One region of the Hydrogenophaga sp. 5NK40-0174 genome, then DNA from elsewhere that is predicted to be linked to it. Evidence: predicted binding sites of a transcription regulator. Region 1 holds the regulator's gene; the other holds the start of a gene.
What was found. Region 1 encodes FNR, which switches genes on or off when oxygen is low (the NO sensors DNR and NnrR bind a similar motif). Its sites were predicted from a motif close to TTGATNNNNATCAA; they were not measured.
Positions count from the first base shown of each region.

Region 2: a site for FNR is predicted at 1,765-1,778, ahead of ABWV89_RS13925 (TraR/DksA family transcriptional regulator). Genes of this name have one in related genera too.

Region 1 is NZ_BAABWG010000001.1:663,917-669,741, reverse strand. Features, by position in the region: gene hemN (oxygen-independent coproporphyrinogen III oxidase) at 1-1,225, opposite strand, end outside; gene fnr (fumarate/nitrate reduction transcriptional regulator Fnr) at 1,433-2,152, shown strand; gene ABWV89_RS03075 (hypothetical protein) at 2,180-2,491, opposite strand; gene ABWV89_RS03070 (nitrogen fixation protein FixH) at 2,575-2,844, opposite strand; gene ccoG (cytochrome c oxidase accessory protein CcoG) at 2,892-4,268, opposite strand; gene ccoP (cytochrome-c oxidase, cbb3-type subunit III) at 4,427-5,338, opposite strand; gene ABWV89_RS03055 (cbb3-type cytochrome oxidase subunit 3) at 5,365-5,502, opposite strand; gene ccoO (cytochrome-c oxidase, cbb3-type subunit II) at 5,515-5,825, opposite strand, start outside.
Region 2 is NZ_BAABWG010000004.1:117,838-123,662, reverse strand. Features, by position in the region: gene ABWV89_RS13935 (FIST signal transduction protein) at 1-650, opposite strand, end outside; gene ABWV89_RS13930 (PhaM family polyhydroxyalkanoate granule multifunctional regulatory protein) at 663-1,613, opposite strand; gene ABWV89_RS13925 (TraR/DksA family transcriptional regulator) at 1,886-2,272, shown strand; gene ABWV89_RS13920 (hypothetical protein) at 2,341-2,718, shown strand; gene ABWV89_RS13915 (VOC family protein) at 2,873-3,286, shown strand; gene ABWV89_RS13910 (S-adenosylmethionine decarboxylase family protein) at 3,294-3,677, shown strand; gene ABWV89_RS13905 (polyamine aminopropyltransferase) at 3,689-5,269, opposite strand; gene ABWV89_RS13900 (DUF350 domain-containing protein) at 5,262-5,483, opposite strand; gene ABWV89_RS13895 (DUF4178 domain-containing protein) at 5,536-5,825, opposite strand, start outside.

The DNA.
Region 1 (5,825 bases):
GCGATTCGATTTCGCGCGCAAAGTAGGACTTGAAATCGATGAGATGCCCCAGTTCGATCGACTCAAACTGCACCTCACCCTGGCACATCACAGACATGATCACTGAGCGGCGCAGCAAGTCGTCACGGGTCAGTGCAAGGCCACGCACAATGGGAAGTCGCCCCTGGTTGAGCGCGTCGTAGTACTCATCGAGCGTTTTGGCGTTCTGGCTGTAGGTCGCACCAATGCGCCCAATGGCCGATACGCCCAGTGCAATCAGATCACAATCCGGCTGCGTGCTGTAGCCCTGAAAATTGCGGTGCAGGCGTCCCTGCCTTTTTGCCACGGCCAGCGCATCGCTTGGCAGCGCGAAATGGTCCATCCCGACATACACGTAGCCGGCTTCGCTCATGGCGTCGAGCGATCTGGACAGCATGGTGAGCTTGTCTGCAGGACTGGGCAGCTCAGCGGCGGCAATCCGGCGCTGGGGTTTGAATCGAGCCGGCAGATGAGCGTACGCGTACAAGGCCACCCTGTCGGGCCGCAGATCGTTGAGCTGGGACAGCGTTCGTGCAAAACTCTCCGGCGTTTGCAGCGGCAGGCCGTAGATCAGGTCGACGTTGACGGATTCGAAGCCGATTTCACGCGCCGCCTTGACCAGATCGAACACCTGCTCGGCCGGCTGCACGCGGTGCACGGCTTTCTGAACCGCAGGATCAAAATCCTGCACACCAAAGCTCAGGCGATTGAACCCGAGCCGGGCAAGTGTTTGCAGCCTCTGGTCGGTCACTGTGCGCGGATCAACCTCCACCGAATACTCGCCGCCAGGCACCAGGGTGAAGTTCCGGCGGATCATTGACATCAGGTCTTCGAGCTCCTCGTCCGAGAGGAAGGTCGGCGTACCGCCGCCCAGATGGAGCTGCGATACGTTGTGCCCCTTGCCAAAGTGCTGAACCTGCAACTCGACTTCACGCGACAGGTAACGCAGATACTCGGCAGCCTTGTCGTGGTGCTTGGTAATGACCTTGTTGCAGGCGCAGTAGTAGCAGACCGACTCGCAAAACGGAATATGCACGTACAGGGACAAAGGCAGGGCCATGGACCCGGCGCGCCGCTGCTCCAGCGCCTGGATGTAGTCGCCTTCTGTAAAGGCTTCCACAAACCTGTCTGCTGTGGGGTAGGACGTGTAACGAGGCCCTGGAACGTCAAAACGCTTGAGCAAATCGTCGGAAATCGCGTGGCTCACTGAGAATTCTCCATTGATGGCATGGCACTTTGCCTCAATGTGAGAACGATCCCATTGATCTTCATCAAGCCCTGCGACCTTCCCCGGGTTTGCCCTGACTGACATTGGATGAGGTGCAAAGGCCGTGAGAGCGGTTTCCAGACAGGGGGATTGCAGCCGCCAATGTGTCTTTGGGTTAAGCTTGCCACCTCAACGATGAATATACGTATGGACGGAACCAGCATCAAAGTCGCCTGTTCGAGCTGCAACCTTCGCGAGCTCTGCTTGCCCATGGGCCTCAACGAAGAGGAAATGACCAAGCTCGACAGCGTGATCACCACACGCAAGCGGATCAAGCGGGGCCAGTCCCTGTTCAGCGTGGGGGACAAGTTCACTTCCTTGTACGCGGTCCGCTCCGGCTTTTTCAAAACCTGCGTCACCAGCGCCGATGGACGCGACCAGGTGACCGGTTTTCAAATGACGGGCGAGATCATCGGCCTCGATGGCATCGTCAGCGACCGCCATTCCTGCGATGCCGTGGCACTTGAAGATGCTGAAGTCTGCGTGATGCCTTTCGACCAGGTGGAAGAGCTTTCACGTGAGTTCACGACGCTGCAGCACCACGTGCACAAGATCATGAGTCGCGAAATCGTGCGTGACCACAGCGTCATGCTGCTTCTGGGTAGCATGCGCGCCGAAGAGCGGCTGGCGGCGTTCTTGCTCAACCTGGTCCAGCGCCTGCACGCCCGGGGCTTCTCGCAATCAGAGCTCATTCTTCGCATGACGAGAGAAGAGATCGGCAGCTATCTGGGCATGAAGCTCGAGACAGTGAGCCGCACCTTTTCCAAGTTCGTGGACGAAGGCATCATCGACGTCAAACAGCGCTACGTCCACATCAAGGACACGGACGGCCTCAAACAGATCGTCAACCCGCAGCAGTGCTCCTGAAATGGCTTGCGTCGGGCTGACCAGTCGTCAGCCGCAGCTGCTGCAGTCCCCTGCCCCGCCGTTCTTCACGCAATTCCGAGGTCGCTCGTCCGCAGGCACTGGGCAGCGATTCACTTCAAACGGAGACATGGCCAGCAAGGTCGTCAGGGCACTCGAAGCCATGGTGATGGCCCAGAACACAAAAAAGCCGATCGTGTAGACGGCTTGCCGCGACAGCTCGAGCGGCTCACCAAACCACTGCAGATCACTGGGATCCACCATGGCAAACACCAGAATCTCCAGTACACCCGCCACGAGGAATGCTGGCCAGGCGATCCACATCCAACGTTGCGCTTTCATGTGTGTGTCTCCTCAGATCCGTGTGAAATGGTCGTGCCAGGTTCGGAGGCCTCAAGGTGCGAGCCCCAGGACCTGCACCTTGGTCATTGACTGTCTTGCCCGGCACTCTTGCCGGCAGGCGCAACTGTCGGTGAGGCCGCATGGTTGCGCGCCTGATGGGCCGGCACCATGTTGGCAGTACCGGCTTCCGTGCGATCCAGCACGGGGTCAGGGTTGCTGGCCGCAATGATGACGGTGGTCACGCCGGCGATCACGGCAGCGGCAGGGCCGCCAACAACCAGCCACATGATGGGTTCCTTCCACCAAGGGCGCGGCGTGCTGGCTGGCACAGGGGTAGTTGATTGGGAAGGCATGTTCAGGACTCCGGAAGACATATGCTGGGTCACTCCAATGAAACAGTTTAGCGGGGAACCAGGAAGGCAGCCTTTTCAACGACCTCGTCCGGATCATCACCAGAGGCGGCCCGAACAGTGAAGCGAATCGGGTGAGAACCCGGCTCTGCCGTATTGGGCGGAATCTGCACCCGAACGGCCACCGCGCGAGCTTCCGTTGGCTGAACTTCGATTTCATTCCCGGAGGCAATCATGATGTCCGGCAGGCCCTCCACCGACACCACGTAGTTCTGTGCGGTCTCCGTGGCATTCATCACCTGCAGACGGAACACGTTTTCAATCCGCCCTCGCTCGACCATGCGCGCCAGCGCGCCCCGGTCCCGGATCACGTTGACCTTGAGGGGGGTGCGCACAAACAGTCCGATCACAATGGCTGCCGTGATGGCCATCAGGATGGACGTGTACACAAGAACGCGAGGCCGGAAGGCATGCTTGACCATCTCCTGGGTGGTCCAGCCTTTGGCGACACCGTTTTCGGTGGCATAGCGAACCAGCCCGCGCGGATACCCGACCTTGTCCATCACCTCGTTGCACACGTCAATGCAGGCTCCGCAACCGATGCACTCATATTGCAGGCCATTGCGAATATCGATACCCGTCGGACAGACTTGCACACACAAGGTGCAATCGACGCAAGCGCCCAGACCCAGCTCCTTGGGATCGGCCTTTTTCGACCGTGGACCTCTCGGTTCTCCACGGGCAGCATCGTAAGTCACGATCATGGTGTCCTTGTCGAACATCGCGCTCTGGAAGCGTGCGTAAGGACACATGTATTTGCAAACCTGCTCGCGCATCCAGCCAGCATTGCCATAGGTGGCAAAACCGTAGAAGAAGATCCAGAAGGTTTGCCAGGGACCGAGCGCGCCAGCGACGGAAAGACTGGCCAACTCTCGAATCGGGGTGAAGTAGCCGACGAAAGTGAAACCTGTCCACAATGCAAACAGGATCCACAACGCGTGCTTGAGCCACTTCTTGCCTGCCTTGCCAGCTGAGAGGTCGGACTTGTCCAGTCGCATGCGCGCCGAACGATCACCCTCCACCTTCTTCTCGATCCAGAGAAAGATCTCGGTGTAGACGGTCTGTGGGCAAGCGTAGCCGCACCAAAGGCGCCCCGCCACTGCCGTGAACAGGAACAAGGCCAGTGCAGAAATGACCAGCAGGCCTGTCAGGAAGATGAAGTCCTGCGGGTACAGAACCACACCAAAGAGATAAAACCGCCGGGCTTCCAGATCAAACAGGACTGCCTGGCGGGCATTCCACTCCAGCCAGGGCAGGCCATAGAACAGAAGCTGCGTTGCCCAAACCAGCAACCATCGCCACTTCGAGAAGAACCCGAACACTGCCCGGGGATAGATCTTCTTGCGCGAGGCGTACAACGACACCATGACTTCGTCGTCTGCGGGCACCCCTTTGGGCACATCAGCGAGATCGGTGGTCTTGTCCGCGTTGGCAGTTGGATTGGCGTTGGTCACGTTGGAACTCTCGGGAGTATCTGGACGGATATCAAAAAAGCCCGGGGATGGCCCCGGGCTTGGTGCCAGTATCAGTTGGCCGATGGACTGTTCGACAGACCCCAGACATAGGCGCCGAGCACCTTGATCTGAGACTCGTTGAGCAGAGCAGCCTGAGGCGGCATGTTGTTGTTGAAACCGTCGGTGATGGCCCGAACAACCGCATCCTCGCCCCAGCCATGGAGCCAGGTGTCATCGGTCAGGTTGGGAGCACCCACCGCCTGCATGCCCTTGCCGTCCATGCCGTGGCAGGCAGCGCAGGCGGCAAACTTGGCCTTGCCGGCAGTTGCAGCGACTTCGTCGTGCGGGCTTCCAGAGAGGCTGAGCACGTAGTTGGCCACGTTGCGAACGTCGTCCGCAGTGCCCAGGGCTGCGGCCATGGGAGGCATGACGCCGGTGCGACCGTTGGCAATGGTCGCCTGAATGTAATCAGCACCTTCGCCGCCCAGCCAGTCACCATCGGCGAGGTTGGGGAAGCTCTTGCTGCCGCGAGCATCGGAGCCATGGCACTGGGCGCAGTAATTCAGGAACAGGCGCTCACCGATGGCCTGGGCCTGTGCATCTCCTGCGATCTGCTCAGGCGTCATGCCGTCGAACTTGGCGTAGATGGGAGCGATGTTCTCTTCCATCTTCGTCACTTCAGTGGCGTGCTGCCCAGCCGAGGACCAGCCCAGGGCGCCGGCGAACTTGCCGAACATGGGGTACATCGCACCATAGACCAGTGCAAAAACCACGGTAATGATGAACAGATAGACCCACCACTTGGGCAGCGGGTTGTTCATCTCTTGCAGGTCGCCGTCCCAAACGTGGCCAGTGGTGTTGTCGGCAGCCGGCTTGACTTTTGCCGTGCCGCTTACCCACAGCAAGACCGCGCAGGCGAGGATGCTGACCAGGCTGGCGAGCATGACGAACCAATGCCAGAAATCGCTAGTGAAATCGCTCATGATATTTCTCTCGTAGTTGTCGCGTCTCAGTCTTCATTGAAGGGCAGCTGTGCTGCCTCATCAAATGCCGCCTGATTGCGCTTCGACCATGCCCAGATCACGATACCCACAAATGTCAGCAGGCTGACCGTGGTGACGATGCTCCGAAGATCATTGATATCCATGGTCGTTGTCCTTTAGTTGCTGGCTGCGGGTGCAGCATCTGCTGCAGCGGTTTTTTCCTGGGCCGCCAGAGTGGATGCGCTGCGCGCAGTACCCAGAACCTGCAGGTAGGCGATCAGTGCGTCGAGCTCTGTCTTGCCCTTGGCGGCCTCCGTCGCACCGGCGATTTCTTCATCGGTATAGGGGGCACCCAGCGTGCGCAGGGCTTCCATGTGCTTGGGCAGGCTCTCGGCGTCCACGTTGCGACCAGCCAGCCAGGGGTAAGCCGGCATGTTGGACTCAGGGACCACATCGCGTGGGTTGTTCAGGTGAACGCGGTGCCACT
Region 2 (5,825 bases), on a different contig from region 1:
CCATTGGCTTCCGTTACCGTGCGCAGACGCCCGATGGGCTGAGCACCCTGCGTCACCTTGGTGATCAACGCCACATCGGCGCCAAATGCCACACCGCTCAAGCCACCCACAAAAGCGCCGGTTGCAGCGCCGTGACCGTCGATGTTTCCGGCACTGCCAACCGAGAATTGCACTTGGGCCGACCGACTGCTCACCAGTCCGCCAAATACCTCGCCTGCACCCATTCGGCCAGCCAGCTCTGCCACCAGTTCGGGAAGGTCTGGCGTTGCCGGATCCGCATGCACCAGTGCGGTCTGTGGTGCAAGGCGGCTGCGAAGCGGGGCCACACCATTGAAGACCTGGTATTGATCCGGCGTCAGGTCGCACAGCATCACGGACATCGCCGGTTCGTTGAAATACTCCGCGTTGCTCGCACAGATCCCCAGGCCTGCCGCACCAGCCCAATCCGTCACCTCGGGAAATTCTGCTGACAAGGCATCCAGAAGCTGCTCGGCGTCGCCTGCATAGTGGTCCGTGACGTACAGCAAGCCAAGCGACGGCGAGGACGCATACCCTGGAAGCGCCATCTGGGCCCTGAGCTGCGCCACGACGAGCGCCAGCGCCATCGGCCATTGAGGGTGGGTCGCATGCCCACTTGGAAAAAGTGCCATCCGGGTCAGACCTCAGCGGCTGGTTTTCTTTTGGCCAGTGGTTGTCTTGCGTGTGCCAGGTTTTTTGCTTGCGCTGGTTTTGCGCGCCGTGGATTTGCGGGCGCCACTGGCCGAGCCAGCCTTGGTCTTCGCTTTGCCCGCCGGCGCCTTGGCCGCCGCTTTCCTGGTTGACGCGCCAGCTTTCTTCGCCGCACTGCCCATGGCGGCCTTCCCGACACCAGCCATCGCTCCGGCTGTGCCCATCATGGTGCCAGCGACCTTGCCTGCCATGTCCGTCGCCGTCTTCATGGCCTTGCCCGTCATGTCGGTGGCCAGGTCTCGCGTACTGTCGAGCGCAGCGTTGCGTGCGGCATCTTTCATGGCATTGGCCGCGATCGACTGAAACTGCTGTGTCAGGCCGCCCCACCATTGCATGGGGTCGGCCAGATTGGGCGCAGCCTTTGCGGACGATGCGGTCTGCCCCGTCTTGTGGGACTTCGATGACGTGCTTCGTCGCCGCTTGGGTGGTGCCGGAGGCTCAGACGCCATTTCCGATGACTCATTAGACGCTTCGTCGAGCTTGAACGAATACTTCTTGGCCGGCTGGCGCACCGGAGCACCGGATCCACCCAGTCCGACGGCAGAATCGGCCGCCTTGAGCTTAAACGCATTGGCCACATCACCCATGCTGAAGTTCATGTGCTCCAGCGTGGCCAGTGTCATCTTCTGCACTTCCAGCGCCTGAATGGTTGCGCCCAGTGCCTTCGCATTCTGGTCCAGCCAGTAGTGCACTGCCTTGAGCTCCTCGATCCGCTTGTCCAGCTCTTCGACGTTGAAGGTGGGTGCAATCCAGTGGCTGAGATTGGGCAACTGCGGCATGTTCTGGCTGATGCCCTGCGCTACGCCGCTGGCGGCCTGTCCAGCCAGGTTTTGCAGGAAGTCAAAACCAGGCACAAATTTTCCGAATCCGCTGCTCTCGCTCATGGTGTCTCCTCAACCATATGGACAGTGCCCACCCAGGACACACGGAATGTCTGCAACCGGCGGCGACCGGCCTGATACAAGCATGCCACAGCACTGCGCAAAGCGGGAGTCAATGCGCTCACGTGCCCCCGGGGTGAGCTTGCAGGGTTTGTTGACCTTCATCAAGTCGCTCCCGCCCCTGCAGGCGCACCATGAGGTCATGGTAAAGGGAGAAATGACACCAGCATTGCGGGGTTTCCCTCCCAATTCAAGCAACAACCCGAGGAAGCAGCATGAGCGAAAACATCTCCGACACCTTTGGCCAGCAATTGCGGCAAATGCGCAGCGACGTGCTGGCGCAGCTGCGGCAACACCGCGGAGGCACCATTGGGCGAGCAGAGGCGGCTGCAGAGGCCAAGGCCAATGAGAGCGATGACTGGGCCACGGCTGATGCCGAGCGGGATCTGAACATCGCTCTGGAAGAGCGCGAATCTGAAGAGCTGGTGGCCATCGACAACGCCCTCAAGCGAATCGAGGACGGCAGCTTCGGGGTTTGCAATGCCTGTGGCGCCGACATCGAGACCGCCCGACTGCATGCCGCGCCTACTGCCACGCGCTGCCTCGCCTGCCAGGAGAAGCACGAGAAGAACAGCGGCGAACGCCCGCCTGCCGGCTACTGACCCAGGACCCAACGCGCCAACCGAACCAACATCCATCCCAACATAGAAAGCAGAAAGGAACTTCCCCTATGACCACATTCCATGCTGTCGTCTGGCTCGATCACAACGAAGCCCACGTTCTGATGTTCGACCGGGAGCATGTCGAGTCGCAGAGGATCAAGAGCCGAAGCCACCACAAGCCAAAACACGCCAACGCCTCGGCTGGGAAGGAGTACTTCGCCCAGGTCGCCACTGCGCTCGAAGGTGTGCATGAAATCCTGGTCACCGGGCCGGCAAACGCCAAGATCGAATTCAGGGAATATTGCAAGCATCACGCGCATGCCATCGACAAATCGGTGGTAGACGTGGTGGCGGCCGACCACCCTACCGATGCTCAACTGGTGGCCATGGCACGCCAGTACTTTCTCAAGTACGACAAAACCGCCGCCGATCCGACCCAGATGTAAACAGGCAAGAGCGAGAGAAAAAGCCGGCAGAAAATGCTGACATCGATTGCCCGCACAAGCCCGCTGGATAGCGGGCTTTTTTTGTCTGCTCCCCTCGCGGCTTTGCTATGCTTGCTGCATGAATTCCGACCCAGCTTCCAAAGCCACTGTTGAGTTGCCCAGTGCATTTCACCTGGCCATCCATGTGCATGACCTGGCGGCAGCTCGCGCGTTCTATGGCGACACACTGGGTTGCCGCGAAGGCCGTAGCACAGACACCTGGGTCGACTTCGATTTCTTCGGTCACCAGCTCTCGCTGCACCTGGGTACACCCATGGCGGTGGCGCGCACCGGACAAGTGGCCGGCCAGGCCGTTCCGATGCCGCATTTTGGTCTGGTGCTGCCACTGCCCAGCTGGCAGGACCTGGCCAAACGCCTGGTGAGCCAAAAAATCGACTTCATTCTTGAGCCCCAGGGACGCTTTCTTGGCCAGCCTGGCGAGCAATGGACGATGTTCTTCGCCGACCCGAGTGGCAACCCTATCGAAATCAAGGGTTTTGCCAGCCGGGACGACATATACGCCCACTGAGCACACGATGGACGGGCTGCACCTGCTGGCTGACCTTCGGTCATGCGCCTGCGAAGAAGAGCGCATGACCAATGCTGACCGACTGCTCGCTGCATGCGACCGATTGGTCAGGGCCAATGGATTGACACCGGTCGCGCAGGTTGCGCACAGTTTCCCCGGGACAGAAGCAGGCCCTGGCGGCGTCACAGCCACCATTCTCCTGGCAGAGTCACACCTGAGTGTCCACACGTGGCCCGAATCGGGCAGTGTGAGTCTGGACGTCTACGTCTGCAATTTCAGCTCAGACAACTCCAAGCGTGCCCAAGCCCTGCTTGATGCCTTGCTGGACTGGTTCGAGCCAGACACCGTCAGCCGGCAACGCATCACGCGGGGGCGCCTGCCGGTGCGCTAAGGGGCGCCCCGTCAGTCGGCGCCCCACTCTCTGGCATAGGTTTGAACAAGCGTCTGGTCAGACAGACGGTTGACCTTGGCCGGCACTTTTTGCATGTCCAGCGGAAACTCGAACAGGCCGGGCAGGCCCGCCATATCGAGAAACCGCAGGCCCGGGGGCAACCGCTCAGGCATCCTGAAAGGGCGATGGCTGGCCACAATGAAGCCCCACTCTCCGAAGCTCGGGACGTGTGCGTGGTAAGGACGGGTGGAAAGACCTGCGGCGGCGATGGTTGCCTCGACTGACCAGAAGCTCTCCCTTGCCACCAATGGTGAGGTGGACTGCACCACCGCGTAACCGCTGGCTGACAGGTGATGCGACAACAGCGCATAGAACGAGCGCGAGTACAGCTTGCCAATGGAGAAGTTGGTCGGGTCGGGGAAATCCACCACGATGATGTCAAAGACCTCATCCACCTCTTCCAGCCATTGGAATGCATCCTCATTGACAACCTTCACGCGGGGCGACTGAAGTGCGGCGCCGTTGAGCCGGACCAGTCGTTCGTCCGACGCGAACAGGCGCGTCATGGCCGGGTCCAGCTCCACCAGTGTGATGCTCTCGACTGAGGGGTAGCGCAAAAGCTCACGCACCGCCATGCCGTCGCCGCCACCGAGCACCGCAACCTTCTTCGGACCGTCACCTCCAAATGCAGAGGCAACCGGGTGCACCAGCGCCTCGTGATAGCGGTATTCGTCCTGTTGTGAGAACTGCAGGTTTCCGTTGAGAAAGAGACGCATCCCCCAAGGGCCGTTGGTCAGCACGATGCGTTGATAAGGGGTCGAGTCAGCGAGCACGACCGTGTCGCCAAACATGCGGTCTTCAGCCAGCGTAGTGAACCTGTTGGCCTGCGACCAGCCCAACGCCATGGCAACCGTCGTCAGAAACCACACGATCCAGTATGCGCGGACATGCAAGACGACTGCGCGAAAAAGCCACAAGGTCCAGGCTGCCACCAGCAGGTTCATGAACCCGAACAGCAGGCCTGTGCGCACAAGGCCCAGTTGAGGCACCAGCCACAGAGGGAAGGCAATGGACACCGCCAATGCGCCGAGATAGTCGTATGTCAGCACGTCGGAGACCAGTTGTCGCATGCCGAGGTGCTGACGCAGTATCCGCATCACAAGCGGAATCTCCAGGCCCACCAGGGTGCCAATCAACAGCACCATTGCGTACAGGGAGGCCTGGAAGATCTCTGGCCGGTAGGCATTGATGAGCAGGAGCGCGGCAGGCAATGCACCGCCCACCAATGCGATCAGCAGCTCTATGCGCAGGAACTGCGTGGGCAACTGCTCTTTGAAGTAACGAGACAGCCATGAGCCGACCCCCATGGCAAACAGGTAGCTTCCGATGACTGTGGAAAACTGGAGTACGGAATCCCCGAGCACATAGGAGGCCAGAGCCGCCGCCGCCAGCTCGTAGACCAACCCGCAGGCGGCCACGACGAACACCCCCGCCAACAGTGCCAACTCCGCCGGCTTGGGTACAGATCGCCGACCTGTGCTCTCGTCAACGCCCCTGCCTTCGAGTGCAGGTGAGCCGGGCGAGTCAGCCATGAATGGCTGCAGCCACGATGATCGACACACCGAGGCACATTGCCGCCACAACCAAAGCCAGGGCTCGGTTTTGCTTTTCCACCAGTTCTCGCCAAAGGTCGTAGGGTGTGAGCTTGTCTATCACGATGAAGCTGCCCCAGAAAACCAGTACGCCCACCAGTGCAAACACGATCGAGTCGATAAAAGCCGCGGGCCTGAACCATTCCATTTCCATCTTCGTTTCCTTCCAACAAATGTTTGTGCATCACCATGCCATGCGGGGAGCCTCACTTGTGCCAGCCACCACTGGCGCGCCCAAGTCCCCCGCCGGAATAACTTCGCCCCTGGGTTGAGCGGCAGTCTTCCACCGCAGGGTCGCATTGATCGGCATGACTGAGAAGCGAGAGGCTGACGATCAGAAGCAGCGCAATCAGGCCGAACACGATCCAGTTGCCCATTCCTGATTTGGGTGAATACGCTGGCAGGCGCTCAAGAGGAAGTCCAAAAGCCGCCAGTACCACGTTGGCCGGCACCGGTGAACTCCGGGACCAGACCACTTCACCGGTGGTTGTTTCTT